Linked DNA regions of Methylomagnum ishizawai. Each later gene encodes a partner of the first gene's protein in a complex. Links are inferred from orthologs where the notes say so. Each region holds a gene or a part of one and is shown in the gene's direction. Other genes may lie near its edges. The genes, in order: xseB and xseA.

What was found.
Region 2: the proteins of xseB (region 1) and xseA are in contact, whole or in part, in a cryo-EM structure (PDB 8TXR), measured with the Escherichia coli proteins. The link is inferred for Methylomagnum ishizawai from one-to-one orthologs.

Annotation. Positions count from the first base shown.
Region 1 is NZ_AP019783.1:2,093,970-2,101,681, forward strand. What follows is about bases 1,154-3,867. They hold xseB (exodeoxyribonuclease VII small subunit), read left to right. Parts: upstream 1,154-2,252; coding sequence 2,253-2,483; downstream 2,484-3,867. Other genes in these bases: K5658_RS09600 (radical SAM protein), read right to left, coding at 1,154-1,321; K5658_RS09605 (DUF7682 family zinc-binding protein), read right to left, coding at 1,352-1,747; ispA ((2E,6E)-farnesyl diphosphate synthase), read left to right, coding at 2,473-3,375; dxs (1-deoxy-D-xylulose-5-phosphate synthase), read left to right, coding at 3,512-3,867. Outside these bases: K5658_RS09595 (M20/M25/M40 family metallo-hydrolase), read left to right, coding at 1-445; more of K5658_RS09600, read right to left, coding at 470-1,153; more of dxs, read left to right, coding at 3,868-5,431; K5658_RS09625 (adenine phosphoribosyltransferase), read left to right, coding at 5,428-5,952; cpdA (3',5'-cyclic-AMP phosphodiesterase), read left to right, coding at 6,084-6,923; K5658_RS09635 (RNA pyrophosphohydrolase), read right to left, coding at 6,935-7,474; K5658_RS09640 (histidinol-phosphatase), read left to right, coding at 7,648-7,712. UniProt on the Escherichia coli protein: Bidirectionally degrades single-stranded DNA into large acid-insoluble oligonucleotides, which are then degraded further into small acid-soluble oligonucleotides.
Region 2 is NZ_AP019783.1:3,788,351-3,796,319, forward strand. The notes cover bases 2,529-5,499. They hold xseA (exodeoxyribonuclease VII large subunit), read left to right. Parts: upstream 2,529-3,318; coding sequence 3,319-4,680; downstream 4,681-5,499. Other genes in these bases: K5658_RS17170 (rhodanese-like domain-containing protein), read left to right, coding at 2,529-2,889; K5658_RS17175 (RNA-binding S4 domain-containing protein), read left to right, coding at 2,893-3,315; K5658_RS17185 (galactose oxidase early set domain-containing protein), read right to left, coding at 4,702-5,499. Outside these bases: K5658_RS17165 (serpin family protein), read left to right, coding at 331-2,349; more of K5658_RS17170, read left to right, coding at 2,518-2,528; more of K5658_RS17185, read right to left, coding at 5,500-6,258; K5658_RS17190 (ketosteroid isomerase-related protein), read left to right, coding at 6,773-7,180; K5658_RS17195 (GNAT family N-acetyltransferase), read left to right, coding at 7,297-7,908; K5658_RS17200 (carbon-nitrogen hydrolase family protein), read left to right, coding at 7,908-7,969. UniProt on the Escherichia coli protein: Bidirectionally degrades single-stranded DNA into large acid-insoluble oligonucleotides, which are then degraded further into small acid-soluble oligonucleotides.

The DNA of each region.
Region 1 (7,712 bases):
CATCCACTCCGCCGGGAACATCCTGCGCTCGCATACCGCCTTCAAGCTGTCGATCCGCCTGCCGCCGACGGTGGATGGCCGGGAAGCCGAAGCCGCGATCCGCGCCGAGCTGACCGCCGACCCGCCCTATGACGCGGAAATCTCGGTCGAGTTCGACCAATCCGGCACCGGCTGGAACGCGCCCGCCCTGGCTCCTTGGCTGGAACAAGCGACCCAGGAAGCTTCCGGGACGTTCTATGGCAAGGACGCGGCCTATGTCGGCCTGGGCGGGAGCATTCCGTTCATGGGGATGCTGGGGCAGCAATTCCCCGAGGCGCAGTTCCTGATTACCGGGGTGCTGGGACCCTTGAGCAACGCTCATGGGCCGAACGAGTTTTTGCATATCCCCTATGCGAAGAAGTTGACGGCTTGCGTGGCGTATATTTTGGCGCGGGTGGGCGCTTGAGTCCGCAAGCGCGGGACGGGCGATTCATCCACTCACCTTGACCACGAACCCCGCCGCCTCGATCCGCCCGCCGAAATCCTCCAACCATGCCAGCGGCAAGGCCGAGAGGCGCGGTGCTTCCGCCTGCAGGGAAGGCCGCGCCAGTCCATAGAGCAGCACGCCCTCGACCGGGATTTCCCGCGCCCGGATTTCCGCCAACAAATCCAGATAGGCCCGTTGTTCGTCCGCGCCGGGGGCCGCGCCGTCCCAGGCGAACCAGCAGGTTTGTAGCCAGGTCCGGCACAGCCGGGCCGAGATTTCCAAATGCCGCAACACGGCTGCCGGCGTCAGGTTCACGCTGTTGACGCGGTGGATGCCGTCCGCCGTGGCGCGGTCCAGCTTGAACCAGACCTCGCCGCCCAGTTCCGACCAATGGGCCAGGCCGCGTTGGACCTCGGGTTTCGCCATCAGGCTGCCGTTGCTGATGAGGACCAGTTTGATCGCCCCGAACAGGTCGAATTCGGCGCAGACCTGGCCGACCACCCCGACCACGGCGTCGAACTCGCGGCAACTGGTGGGTTCGCCGTTGCCGGAAAGGGCGATATCGCGGATCACGCGCTGGTCTTCCGGCAATTCATAGCGCTGGTAGAAATCGCCATGCAGGGCGTCTTCGAGCAACCCGGTCAATTCGCCTTCCAGTTGGAACAGGTCGATGGTGGGGGCGGCACCCCGGACGAGGTCCGGGACTTGGCAATAGACGCAGCGCCAGTTGCAGGCGTGGTTGGGGTTGAGGTTGACACCGATGGACAGCCCGCCCGAGCGGCGCGACACCACCGGGTAGACGTAGGTGAGTCCGGCGCTATGGCGGTCGTGGTTGGCGGAGGTGAGTTTGGTCATGGCGATGGGGTGGGGATTGCGGCTGGAATCTCAAACCCAGCCGTTACCGGATAAACGGTTATTATATTCTTCGTGGGAGATGGCTTCGATGAATTCCAGTTGGCCATTATCTTCTTTGCAGATCAAGCGGTATCTCCGTCCGATGGGGATGGAAATGACATGGCGTTGTCCCATATTCTTCATCCGTTTCCCCATGAAATCCATATAAGAGGCGCCTTGTTGCAGTGCGGCGATCATTTCGAGGGTTTTTTCCGCGATTTCGGGAGGCAGGTCGTCGAGCGGGATCGGGGCTTGAGAGAGCCGTTGGATGCGCTGGGTTTTCGCTTGGAGCATCGCGTGCTTCCGCTGTTCTTCGCTGGCGCAGCGATGGCAGAATCTCCCTTTGCCGCTGTGGCCGCACGAAAAGGTTTTTTTTCTAACAGGCATGGTATTCGGAAAGTATTAAAACTGGGGGAGTGCGGCTTTTTTTGGGGGGGCGGGTTATTATGCAAACGGGGTATCCTCCGTCCAATTGCCGTAATGGGCCGGCAAATTTGGTTCCGCTGTCCGTGATTTTCGTATAAACCACACCAGCCCGGAAGCCGACCCGGACCGGCCCGGCCCGGTCCGGAGCTTCGGGCGCTGGTGCCTCTTCGTGTGTTTCCATCCGCCGTGCGGAGGGCTATGGTGGCCGTCGGCGACTTTGGCCGCGACGGCTCCTCCCGGCTTGGTGGCCGGTGCGATATGGCTCCGGCTGCCGCGGACATGATAGTTGAAACCCCCAGGCCGGACCGGGGGCCGCTCCACGGGCGGGCTGTTCCGGCCCGGAAGCCGCGCCCGGCCCATGTCCCATCGGGACGCCGCCCGCGCTAAATCCCAGTGTTTTTCTCAAGTACCAACATTTGTGATAATACCGCCCTACACCGACCACCGCGCCGCAACGCCCCGGACCATGGCGAAAAAAGCCCCCAATTTCGAAGAATCCCTGGCCGAGCTGGAACAACTGGTGGAGCGCATGGAGCAGGGCGACCTGCCCTTGGAAGAAGCCCTCAAGCTGTTCGAGCGCGGCGTGCAACTCACCCGCACCAGCCAAGCCGCCCTGCGCGAAGCGGAACAAAAAGTCCGCGTGTTGCTGGAAAAGAACGGCGAACCCACACTGAAACCTTTTACCGATGAATCCTGAGAACGCTTTGCAAGATTTCATGCGGGCCTGCCAGACCCGCGCCGAAGCCGCGCTGGACGCGAGGCTCCCCGCCACGACCCGGATGCCGGAACGGCTGCACCAGGCCATGCGCTATTCCGCGCTGGGCGGCGGCAAGCGGCTGCGGCCCTTGTTGACCTATGCCACCGGGGTTGCCTTGGGGTTGTCCCTCGACCTGCTGGACGGCCCGGCCGCGGCGGTGGAATTCATCCACGTCTATTCGCTGATCCACGACGATTTGCCCGCCATGGACGACGACGCCCTGCGCCGCGGCAAGCCGACCTGCCATATCGCCTTCGACGAGGCCACCGCCATCCTGGCCGGGGACGGCTTGCAGGCGTTGGCCTTCCATGTGCTGGCCCACGATCCCAGCCTCCAGGTTCCGGCGGAGAACCGCATCGCCATGATCGAAACCCTGGCGACCGCCAGCGGTTCCTATGGCATGGTCGGGGGGCAGGCCATCGACCTGGACGCGGTGGGCAAAATCCTCGACCTCCCCAGCCTGGAAAACATGCACATCCGCAAGACCGGCGCCTTGATCCGGGCCAGCGTCAAGCTGGCGACCCTGGCCCAGGTGCCGCACGATCCGGCCGCCGCCGACAAACTCGACCATTACGCCAAATGCATCGGGCTCGCCTTCCAGATCAAGGACGATATCCTCGACGAGGAGAGCGACACCCAGACCCTCGGCAAGACCCAGGGCAAGGACCGCGACCACAACAAGCCGAATTATCCGGCCCTCCTGGGGCTGAACGGGGCCAAGGAGAAAGCCCAGGAATTGCACGAGGAGGCGCTGGCCAGCCTCGCGGGCTTCGGCGCGGAGGCCGACCTGCTGCGGGCCTTGTCGCTGTTCATCATCGAACGCCGCAACTAGGCCCGGGGCGGCGGAACGGCCTTTCTTGAAAGCCCTGGGGCGCGGTTCCATAATGGCCCCGAGCTTGTTTCCGCCGCCGCGATCCCCCTGGGACCGGCGTTCCGTCCGGCCCCGTTTCCCGACTTAAGAATCCCCCATGAATCATCCGAACAGCCATTCCTTGCTCCCCTCCATCACGGGTCCCGCCGACCTCCGCAACCTCCCGGAAGACCAATTGCCGCGCTTGGCGGAAGAGGTGCGGGCTTTCCTGCTGCACAGCGTGAGCCAGTCCGGCGGGCATTTGGCGGCGGGGTTGGGCACGGTGGAATTGACCATCGCCTTGCACTATGTCTTCAACACGCCGGAGGACAAGCTGGTCTGGGACGTGGGGCACCAAGCCTATCCGCACAAAATCCTCACGGGACGCCGCGAGCGCCTGCCCAGCATCCGCAAGAAGGACGGCCTCTCGGCCTTCCCCAACCGCGACGAAAGCCCCTACGATTGCTTCGGCGTGGGCCATTCCAGCACCTCCATCAGCGCCGCGCTGGGGATGGCGATAGCCGCTTCCCTGGACAAGAAGGACACCCACGCCGTCGCCATCATCGGCGATGGCGGCATGACCGGCGGCATGGCGTTCGAGGCGCTGAACCACGCGGGTCCGCTCGACGCCAACCTCTTGGTGATCCTCAACGACAACGAGATGTCGATTTCGCCCAATGTCGGGGCGCTCAACAACTATTTGGCCAAAATCCTGTCCGGCAATTTCTATTCCAGCGTGCGCCGGGGCGGCAAGGAACTGTTGAAGCACCGGATGCCGGGCGTGTGGGAATTGGCCCGCCGCGCCGAGGAACATGTCAAGGGCATGGTGGCGCCGGGCACGCTGTTCGAGGAACTGGGCTTCAACTATATCGGTCCCATCGACGGCCACGACCTCGACACTCTCATCACCACCCTGCGCAATCTCCGCAAGACGCCGGGGCCGCAGTTCCTGCATGTGGTCACCAAAAAGGGCAAGGGCTATGCCCCCGCCGAGCGCGACCCGGTGGCCTATCATGGCGTCGGTGTGTTCGACCCGAGCCAGGACCATTTGCCCAAGGCCAAGCCGGGCACGCCGAGCTACACGGAAGTGTTCGGCCAATGGCTGTGCGATATGGCGGAACGGGACCGCAGGCTCCTGGGCGTGACCCCGGCCATGCGCGAGGGGTCCGGATTGGTGGAATTCGAGCGGCGTTTCCCCGACCGTTATTTCGATGTGGGCATCGCCGAGCAGCACGCCGTGACCTTGGCGGCGGGACAGGCCTGCGAAGGCTATAAGCCGGTGGTGGCGATTTATTCCACCTTCCTGCAACGCGCCTACGACCAGCTGATCCACGATGTGGTGTTGCAAAAACTGCCGGTGCTGTTCGCCATCGACCGGGCCGGCCTAGTCGGTCCCGACGGTCCCACCCACGCGGGCAGTTTCGATCTGAGCTATCTGCGCTGCCTGCCTGGGATGGTGGTGATGGCCCCCGCCGACGAGAACGAATGCCGCCAAATGCTCTACACCGGCTTCAAGCACAATGGCCCGGCGGCGGTGCGTTATCCCCGCGGCAAGGGCGGCGGGGTCGAGGTGCGCGACGAAATGACCGCCCTGCCCATCGGCAAGGCCGAGGTCCGCCGCGAAGGCTCCCGCATCGCCGTCCTGGCCTTCGGCAGCCTGGTGTCCCCGGCGGTCGAGGCGGGCGAAAAGCTGGGCGCGACCGTGGTCAATATGCGCTTCGTCAAACCCCTGGACGAGGATTTGATCCTCAAGCTGGCCGAGAGCCACGAGCTTATCGTCACGGTCGAGGAAAACGTGGTCGCGGGCGGGGCGGGCAGCGGCGTCAACGAATTGTTGAATGCCCATCTGCGCCGCAACCCGGTGTTGAACCTGGGATTGCCCGACTTCTTCGTCGAGCAGGGCACCCGCGAGGAACTCCTGGCCGAATGCGGCCTCGACGCCGCCGGAATTTTCGAGTCCATCGACGCTTTCCGCCAGAAGGCCATGCCCGAAGCACAGGCCATACCGCGTATCGCCGCCGGGAAGCAACGCGCATGAACCCGGTCGCAGCGCTCAAAGCCAAAATCCGGGATATCCCGGACTTCCCCAAGCCCGGCATCCTGTTCAAGGACATCACGCCCTTGGTGAAGGACCCGGCCAGCCTGCGTTTGGCGGTGCATCATCTGCTGCACCCCTTCCTGGGCCGGGACATCACGGCGGTGGCGGGGATGGAGGCGCGGGGTTTCATCTTCGGCTCCCTGGTGGCCTGGGAACTGGGCGTGGGTTTCGTGCCTTTGCGGAAACCGGGCAAGCTGCCTTACAACGTCCAGAGCGTCAGCTACGACCTCGAATATGGTTCCGCCTCCTTGGAAGCCCATATCGACGCCGTGGGACCGGGCGACAAGGTGCTGCTGATCGACGACCTGCTCGCCACCGGCGGCACCGCCCAGGCCAGTTGCGGCTTGATCGAATCGCTGGGGGCCGAGGTCGTGGCCCTGGGGTTCGTGGTCGAGTTGGAGGCTTTGTGTGGGCGGGAACGGCTGGCGGGCTATCCGGTGCATTCCCTCCTGAAGTTCTAGGCGGGTGTCGCGGATTCCGGGTCGCCGCGGCAAGGCCGGATACAAACCAGATACAATAGCGGCGGCGCGGCGCTTCCCCCAGGGCGCGGCGGCAACCACCACTCACGAGCCACCCTAACGGGACCAGTCCGATGACCGACCTTTCGCCGCCTGCCGCCCCGGCCAGCGCCCCGAAACCGCCGGGGAACCTCCGCTTGCTGCACCTCACCGACCTGCATTTCCTGGCCGGGGCCGGGGAACGTATGCTCGGCGTGGACACCGAGCAAAGCTTCGTCGATACCCTCCGCGCCGCCTTGGCGTCCGGCCCGCCCCCGGACCTGGTCCTCCTGACCGGCGATTTGGTGCAAGACCCGGTGCCCTCGGCCTACCGGCGCTTGCGGGAGCGCTTGCGGGGACTGCCTTGCCCGGCCTATTGCCTGCCCGGCAACCACGACGACCCCCGGTTGATCGAGCAACACCTGGTCGGCGCGGGGGTGTTGTTCCAATCCAACCTCGTCGTGGGCGGTTGGCAAATCATCTGCCTGGACAGCACCATCCCGCGCCTGCCCTTTGGCCGCCTCGGCGGGGAGCAATTGCGGCTGTTGGAGGACCTGCTGGGGCGGCACCCGGAATGCCACGCCTTGATCGCCCTGCACCATCACGCCGTGCCCAGCGGCAGCGCCTGGATGGACACCATGGTGTTGGAGGACGCCGACCGTTTGTTCGGATTGCTGGCGGCGCATCCACGGGTGCGGGCGGTGGTGTGCGGCCATGTCCACCAGGCCATCGACCGGACGCACCAAGGCGTCCGCATGATCGCCACGCCCTCGACCTGTTTCCAGTTCAAACCGCTGCAAGCCGATTTCGCGCTGGACGCGCTGCCGCCCGGCTATCGCTGGATCGAACTGGGGGCCGATGGCGGCATCGCCACCACGATGGGACGGGGCCGGGAGATTCCCGAGGGCTTGGATTTCTCGTCGCGGGGTTATTGAGCCGTGGCGGCTCAGCCTTCCTGGACGACGATCCGGGGACCGGCGGGCAGGGGCGCGGCGGGGGCGCGGGCGGGTTTGCCGGTGGCCAAGTGGTTGCCGAGTTCGGTCAACGCCTGGCGGTAGACCTGCCGCTTGAAATAGACCACATCGCTGACGGGATACCAATAATCGACCCAGCACCAATGGTCGAATTCGGGCTTGGCGGTGCGGTTGAGGCGGATGCGGGATTCGCTGGCCCGGAGGCGCAGCATGAACCAGAGTTGCTTCTGGCCGATGCACAGCGGATAGGAATGCTTGCGGATATAGCGCTCGGGGAGGTCGTAGCGCAGCCAGTCGCGGGTGCGGGCGATGATCTTGACGTCGCGGTAGCGCAGCCCGACTTCCTCGTACAATTCCCGGTACATGGCGGATTGCGGGTCTTCGTTGAATTTGATGCCGCCCTGGGGGAATTGCCAGGAGCGCATCCCCAACCGCCGCGCCCAGAACACACGGCCCTCGTCGTTGCATAAGATGATGCCTACGTTGAGGCGATAGCCATCCGGGTCGATCATGACGGGGCGCGAGTCCTGGTTGGGGCTGGTGTATAGTCCGCCGTCTCGTCCGGCGGTGTTACGGTTTCGGTCCGGCGTTAGCGCCGGGTGGGACCGGCTCCGGCCACCCAGGCTATCGGGGCGGGCCGTTGACAGTTTCTTCTTACCGTCATCTTGGAATTTAAAGGAATCTCGTGAGTCTGGCAATATTCGATCTCGATAACACCTTGATCGCGGGTGACAGCGATTATCTGTGGGG
Region 2 (7,969 bases), 1.7 Mb from region 1 along the record:
CATCCAGGATCAGCGCCGACCCCGCCAATTAGCCACGAATGATAGCAGGGTCGGGGGACGATGGGAACCGCTGGATCGATGGGATGCGACCTGCCTGCAGGATGGACTGGAATAAGCAAGGTCCGAAGGCCCAGGCCAAATTCGGCCCACTGACGGCATTTCGCAACGAACCCCAGGTATTCGGCCAGGCCCGCGCCTCCCTTTTTTGTAACAAAGTCTCATAATAGAGACTATTAACTTTCGAATTCAAACCGTTGGCAAAACATTGCCAGACCACTTTGAACCACATAAACTGCGGGTAATATAAAAATTCCATTAGGAGCGCACCAAATGCCGCCTTTACCTAACAAGTCTTTCTTCATCCCCCTGTGCCTATCCCTCCTGGCAGCCAGTCCGGCCACGCCAGCTTCCAACCGCGACCTCTCCTTGACCCTGGCCGCGTCGCCCGCCACGGCGGCGGCAGGCGAAACCGTCACCTATACCCTGACCGTCACCAACAACGGCTCGAAACCGGCCAAGAAAGTCATCGCGGCCACGCCTTTGCCCGCGGATACCGAATTGGCCTCCGTCCCGTCCAATTGCCGCGCCGTCCAAACCGACTATCGCTTGATCTGCAAGGCCAAACGCTTGGCTCCGGGACAAAGCCTCTCCTGGACCTTCGTGGCGCAAATCGGCGCATCGGGCACCCAACCGACCACGGCCACGGTGAAATCCAACAAGCGCGACGCCAACCCCACCGATAACAGGGCGGAGCTTTCCAGGGAGGATCGCGGTTCCGACAGCCACGCCACGAAGGACGATTCTGCGTCCGCCTCCACGACCGACACCACCGCGCAAGGCTCCGGCAACGGTACCGCGAAGGACGATTCTGCGTCCGCTTCCTCGACCGACACCACCGCGCAAGGCTCCGGCAGCGGCACCGCGAAGGACGATTCTTCGTCCACTTCCTCGACCGATACCAGCTCAAAAAATCAGGATGACCACGAACAGGAACCCGCTGCCGATAAAATCGCCATGCCCGATATGCGGGCCAATAGCGCACGGGAATACCATCCCGATGCCCAGGCGGACGAAATACACGCCATCGCCACCGCCAACATCGCCCTGGCCTTCGACCTGTATGCGGCCTATCAACAAGGCAACAGCGGGAATTTTGCCTACTCGGTCCCCGATATGGCGCAAACGCTGGCGATGCTGGCGGCCGGTGCCGACGGCGACACCCTGTCCGCCCTGCTCGGTGCCCTGCGCGTCGATCTCCAAGAACCCCGCCTGCATCCGGCGTTCAACGGCAGCGCCTTGGATTTATCGAACCGCAACCCAGCCGCCCACTTGGAACTGAACGCCGCGCTGTGGGGACAGGGCCAAAGCCAAGGCCAAGGCCAAGCCTATTATCTTTTCGAGTCCGGGTTCCTGGGCACGCTGGAAAAAAACTACGGCCCCGAATTGGGCGCGGTGGACTTCACCGCCGACCCCAAGGCCCCGATCATCGCCAACGCCATCGACCCCTGGCTCGCCGCGCATAGCCAAAACACCCTCACCGGCCTCGTCGCCGACCTGACGCCACGGACCCGCCTCGTGACGGGCAGCAGCCTTTCCCTGGACGGCGCGTGGCAAACGCCCCCCGACGCCAATCCGGCGGCCGAAGGACGCTTCGAGTTGTCCAGCAACGATCAGGTGCTGGTGCCGATGTTGAGTTTCACCGGCTCCTTCGCCTATGCCGAGGGAGACGGCTATCGCGCCTTCGAACTGCCGCTGGCCGACAGCGACTTGGCGCTGTGGGTGCTGATGCCGGATCATGGCCGCTTCGCCGAATTCCAGTCGGCGTTCGGCCCCGATCGGTTGCACAACCTCCTCGCGGCCATGACACCCACGCAGAAAACCTTGTACCTCCCCAAGATCGCGATCACCAGCGACCTGCCCAGCGGAACCCTCGCGTCCCTGGCTTTGAGCGGCCTGCTCACCGAGGGGCAGGCGGATTTCTCGCGGGTCAACGGCGAGGGTTATCTGTTCCTGGGCGCCCTCTTGCACCGGAGCGTCGTGAGCCTGTCGGAAAGCGCCGCGCAGGCCGATGGCGCCACGATCACCACCCATCTGGCCGCCCTGGACGAACCCGACAGCGTATGGAGCGGCTCCGGCTCTTCCGGCGTCATAACGACACGGGTGGACTTCTGCGCCCCGGTGCCGCAGTACGACCCCAGCCTGGCCCTGGCCCGACCCTTCCTGTTCGCGATCCGCGACCGGATCACCGGCTCGATCCTGTCCATGGGGCAAGTGAGCAATCCGGGCGGCACCCCCGCCGCGCCCGATTCGACCACCTACCCTTGCGGAGCGCCCATTAGCGGCGGATAAGGCCGGGCCTGAAACCCAAAACCACCGGTCCGGCCTTCCCGCCGGACCGGTGGAACCCAGCCCGCCCGCCTCCCCCGACCTCCCGCGGAACCCCATTCCGCTATTCCCGTATCCCGCGCCTCCCGCTACCCTATGCGCCCCCTTCGACCTTACCCGAGGAGAACCCCCATGCCCCTGACCGCGATGGACCTGGTGGCCCAGGCCAAACAACACATCAAGGAAGTCAACCCAACCGAAGCCCGGGCCCTGCTCGGCCAAGTCCCGGTGCTGGACGTGCGCGAACCCGGCGAATACGCCCAAGGTTGCCTGCCGGGCGCGGTGAACATCCCGCGTGGCGTACTCGAATTCCAGATCGGCAACCATCCCAAATTCCAGGGCGGCCAGGGCGCGGAAATCCTGGTCTATTGCCTCTCGGGCGGGCGCTCGGCCCTGGCGGTCGAAGCCCTGCACAAGCTGGGTTATGACAAGGCCGTGAGCCTCGCGGGCGGCTACAAGGCTTGGCAGGAAGCCGGCCAGCCCGTGGCGCCAGCGGGCGGCTGAGCCATGCCGCGCCGTTCCGACGCCCCGGAAGACAAGGCTCCCGCCGCCCAGATGCGGCTGGACAAATGGCTATGGGCGGCGCGGTTCTTCAAGACCCGGCAACTCGCCATCGACGCCATCAACGGCGGCAAGGTCCACCTCAACGGCCAGCGGGTCAAACCCGGCAAGGACATCGGCGTCGGTGCCCGGTTGGAAATCAGCAAGGACCGCTATGTCTGGGACATCACCGTCGAAGGGCTGGGTTCCCAGCGCCGCCCCGCCCCCGAAGCCGCCCTGCTCTACCGCGAAACCCCGGAAAGCCTCGCCAAGCGCCAAGCCGAAATCCAACGCCAGCGCGATGAAAAAGGGCCGGACTGGCAACCCGCGCACAAGCCCGACAAGAAGGATCGCCGTTTGATCCACCGCTTCAAGCGCGGCGACGAATAGGCCGTGGACCTATCCGCGCCCGGCGGCGACGCCCGCGCCGTCTACACCGTGTCCCGCCTCAACCGGGAAACCCGCTTCCTGCTGCAAGAATGCTTCGGCAGCCTGTGGATCGAGGGCGAAATCTCCAATCTTTCCGCCCCAGCGTCCGGCCATCTTTATTTCACCCTCAAGGACGCCGAAGCCCAGGTGCGCTGCGCCCTATTCCGCCCGCAGGCCCGTTCGCTGCGTTACAAACCCCGGAACGGGGCGCAAGTCCTGGTCAAGGCGCAGGTGGGATTGTACGAACCGCGCGGGGATTTCCAACTGGTGGTCGAGACTATCGAGGCGGCGGGCGATGGCGCTTTGCTGCGGGCGTTCGAGGCGCTCAAGCACCAGCTGGCGGCGGAAGGCTTGTTCGACGCCGTGCATAAAAAACCGATCCCCGCCTTGCCCCGCTGCATCGGCGTGGTGACTTCCCCGACCGGCGCGGCGCTGCGCGATGTGCTGACGGTGCTGAAACGCCGCTTCCCCGCCATTCCCGTGATCGTGTTCCCCGCCCAGGTCCAAGGTGCCGAGGCCCAGCACGCCATCGCCGCCGCCCTGGCGCGGGCCGACCGCCTCAAACTGTGCGATGTGCTGATCCTGGCGCGGGGCGGCGGTGCCCTGGAGGATTTGTGGGCCTTCAACGAAGAAACCGTGGCGCGGGCCATCCACGCCTGCGCGACCCCCGTCATCGCCGGCATCGGCCACGAGACCGATTTCACCATCGCCGATTTCGTGGCCGACCACAGGGCGCCGACCCCCTCGGCGGCGGCGGCGGCGGCCAGCCCCGACCGCGCCGATTGGCTGGAGCGGTTCCAGCGCCTGGAAGCGCGGTTGCGGCGGGGCTACGGGATCGTTCTGGAACGGCGGGAACGGACGCGGGCTTTCTTGGCCGCACGGCTGGCGCGGGTCCATCCCGAACAGCGCCTACGCACCCAAAGCCAGCGGCTGGACGCACTCGCGGCCCGGTTGCAACGCGCCCTCTCCCAACGCTTGGCACAGGCCCGGCACCGCCTGGACCACCAAACCGCCCGGTTGCTCCGGCACGACCCCACGCCCCGCTTGGAGCGCTTCGCCCGTGGATACCCAGGACTGGAAGCCCGCCTCGCCGCCGCCCTGGGCCGCCTCCTGGAAAGCCGGCGGCGGCAATGCGCCGCCGCCACCCTGCGGCTCGAAGCGCTCAACCCGCTCGCCACCCTGGCGCGGGGCTATGCCATCGCCTACCGGCCCGCGACCGGGCATATCCTGCGCTCGGCGGCGGAAGCCCGGCCCGGCGACACGCTGGAACTGCGCCTAGGGCAAGGCGTGCTGGCGGTCCGGGTCGAAGCCCTCCGCGAGGCTTGAAACACCCGCCCCGCCCGGGTTTCACGGCGCGATCTTCACCACCCGGCCGACCGAGGGCACACCGAGCTGGTTGAAAACGAACAGCAGGTAATAGCCCGGCGGGGCGATATTGGCATGGGCCGGCGTGAACACCCGTAGCTTTTCATCGGTCCCGCTCCAGCGGAACTCCAGATCGAAGAAGCGCTGCTCGTTGTTCCAATTATGGGTGTCGGCCCCGGCCCGCACCAAAGTGACCCGTTTCACCCCCCTGGCGGCCTTGAAACTTTCCATCCTCAGCGGATAGCCACGGTTCCAGGCCATGGTGGACGGGCCGCCGAGGACCAAGGGCCGACGGGCCAGCTGCCCCGACCCATCGGCCGCGAACAGATAGGGCGGGTAGTAAATCTCCGCATCCATGTTGCGCAGGGGGCCGGGCGCGCCACCCCCGCCCACCAAGACGGTCGCGTCCGGCAACAGCAAGGCCGTGGAATGATAGAGGCGGGCCTTGGCCGCGGCCGCGCCCAAGGTCCATCGGCCCGTGGCCGGGTTCCAGGTCTCCACGGCGTAGGCGGCCCCGCCGAGGGAGTTCGGCACCGACGAACCGCCCGTGACCACCACCTGGCCATCGGCCAGCAGGGTGGCGTTGCCGTGGTAGCGCATTTGGCTGAGCTTGCCGCTCGGGGCGACCACCGGTGCCGGGCCGTTGATATCGAGCACGGCCGAGGCTTGCTTCTCCTGCAAGAACAAAATCTTGCCCGGCGCGAACATGGCGTTGGGCAGGGTGGATGCCAAATCCACCAAGCCGGATTTGGGAGCCTTGGTCAAAGTCCCCGTGCCCGTGGGGTCCAGGTAATACGCCGCGCCGAAGTTGGTTTGGATGAACACCTTGCCGTTGGGGGCCTGCCAAGCCCTGGGATAGTACCAATTCCGCGCCCCGTAGGCTTCCGCGCTGGCGGCGGTGGACAACGAGCGCCAGCCCTTGCCGACTTCGTACACTTCGGGAATCTCGCCATAAATGGTCGTATCCGCCGTGTCCATCTTCCCCCCCATCACGACCAGTCCGCCGCCGGCCAGGGTCGCCAGGCTGGGATACCAGCGCTTCAAGACCATCGGCGGCTCCTTGACCATCTGGTTGCTGCGGTAATCGAACAGATTGGTATCGGCGGAAGGCATCCCCTGGGTGGCGGCGACCATCCTCACCGTCCCCGCCGCGACCATGGTCTGGCCGGTGGCGGGGACGAGCGCCTGCGCCGCACAGAAGATATTGGTCGCCGCCGGGGTCTTGGAATCCAAGGTGAGATGGGCCGCCGATCCCGTGCCCAAGGCGGGTTCCCAGACATCGTAGGCCAATTCGGGCTGATGCGTGCCGTTGAGATCGGTGCCGAAACTCAGCACCCGCCCATCCGGCTGCAACACCACATGGATGGGGATGAGCGGCCAATCCATCAGCGGCCCGAAAGCGCCCTTGCGATAGGCGTCCGGCCCCCCGTTGAAAGGCGGTGCCACCGTCGCGGCGCGGACCTCCGCGCCACCGCCCAGGACGCCCACCGCCGCCAAGGCGGCGGCCAGCACGGTACGGCTTTGTTTTTTGATCTGCATCGTTCATTGACTCCATTCATCGAAAAACCCACGCCTCCGCGAAGCACCCGGCTATCCAAAGCCGATCCTTGGCCCGGAATCCCCTGCCCCACGCACCCTAATCACCCATAAAACACAGGGTTATCAAGGCAGTCCCCCACCCCTTCCGGCCCGGCGGACTGGGCGTCCAGGAAACTGGCGGAGACAGCGGGTTTCCGAGGCCGGCCGCGTTCCCGAATGCCCCGGCTACCGGGCATGGACGGCATTATATAAGGCCCGGCTATTCCGCTAAGCGCTTCCGCATAGTGGAAAATACCTAGCCCGTAAAAACACCTACAGCGTTTTCGCCAGTTAGCCGGGATACCGCCCACAACCACCGGCCCCGCCCGGAAACCGCGTCCAAACGCCGCCGGCCCGCCCCACGGACGAAACCAATCGACATTCCCGCCCCGGCCCATTACACTGCGCGGCTGTTTTCCGCCGGGCCGCCCGACCGGCCCCGTGCGTCCACGCCACACCTACAAGGGGAACCGCCATGAATCCAGCCAGCCAAGCCCTCATCGAGAACTACTACGCCGCCTTCAACGCGGGCGATATGGATACCTTCCTGGGACTCCTGACCGACGACGTGGTCCACGACATCAACCAGGGCGAGCGCCAAGTGGGCCGCGAGGCGTTCCGCGAGTTCATGAACCGGATGAACCGCAATTACAAGGAACAACTGGTCGATATGGTCATCATGTCCAGCGAGGACGGCAGCCGCGCCGCCGCCGAGTTCGTGGTGCTGGGCGAATACCTCGTCACCGACGAAGGCTTGCCGGAAGCCAACGGCCAGAAATACCGCCTGCCCGCCGGTGCCTTCTTCGACATCCGCGACGGCAAGGTGGCCCGCATCACCAACTATTACAACCTCAACGATTGGATCGCCCAGGTCGGCGGCTAATCCCACACGGGACGCGCCCCGGCGCGTCCCGCCCGCGGCGGAATCAGGCGTGGCCTGATCCGATTCCTTCATGCTCCCCTCTCCCCGAGGGAGAAGGGACCCACCGGACCCCGCCCATGAGCGAAATCACCATCAAGCGTTTCACCGGCCACGACCCGGACCTGCCCGCCTATCTGCCCGACCTCGCCCGGCTCCGCATCCAGGTGTTCCGGGATTTCCCCTACCTCTACGACGGCACGGTCGAATACGAGGAGAAATACCTCAAGACCTACACCGACTGCGCCGAAAGCGTGATCGTGCTGGTGCTGGATGGCGAGCAAGTGGTCGGCGCGACCACCGGCCTCCCCATGGACGCCGAAACCCCGGAATTCCAACAGCCCTTCGTCGCCCAGGGCTACGACCCCGCCAAGATTTTCTACTGCGCCGAATCGGTGCTGCTTTCCGATTACCGGGGCCGGGGCATCTATCCCAAGTTCTTCGCCGAGCGGGAGGGCCATGCCCGCACCCTGGGCCGGTTCGACCTCGTGACCTTCTGCTGCGTGCAGCGGCCCGAGGACCATCCGCTCCGGCCCGCCGACTACGCGCCGCTGGACCGCATCTGGACCCAGTTCGGCTATGTCAAACATCCCGAACTCCACACCACCTACACCTGGAAAGACGTGGACCAAGCGGAGGAAACCGCCAAGCCCATGGTGTTCTGGCTCAAATCCTTGCGGGAGGCACGCTGATGGCCGCCCAAGCGTTCCGCCTCGCCACCGCGCAATACGACATCGGCTTCTTGAAGAATTG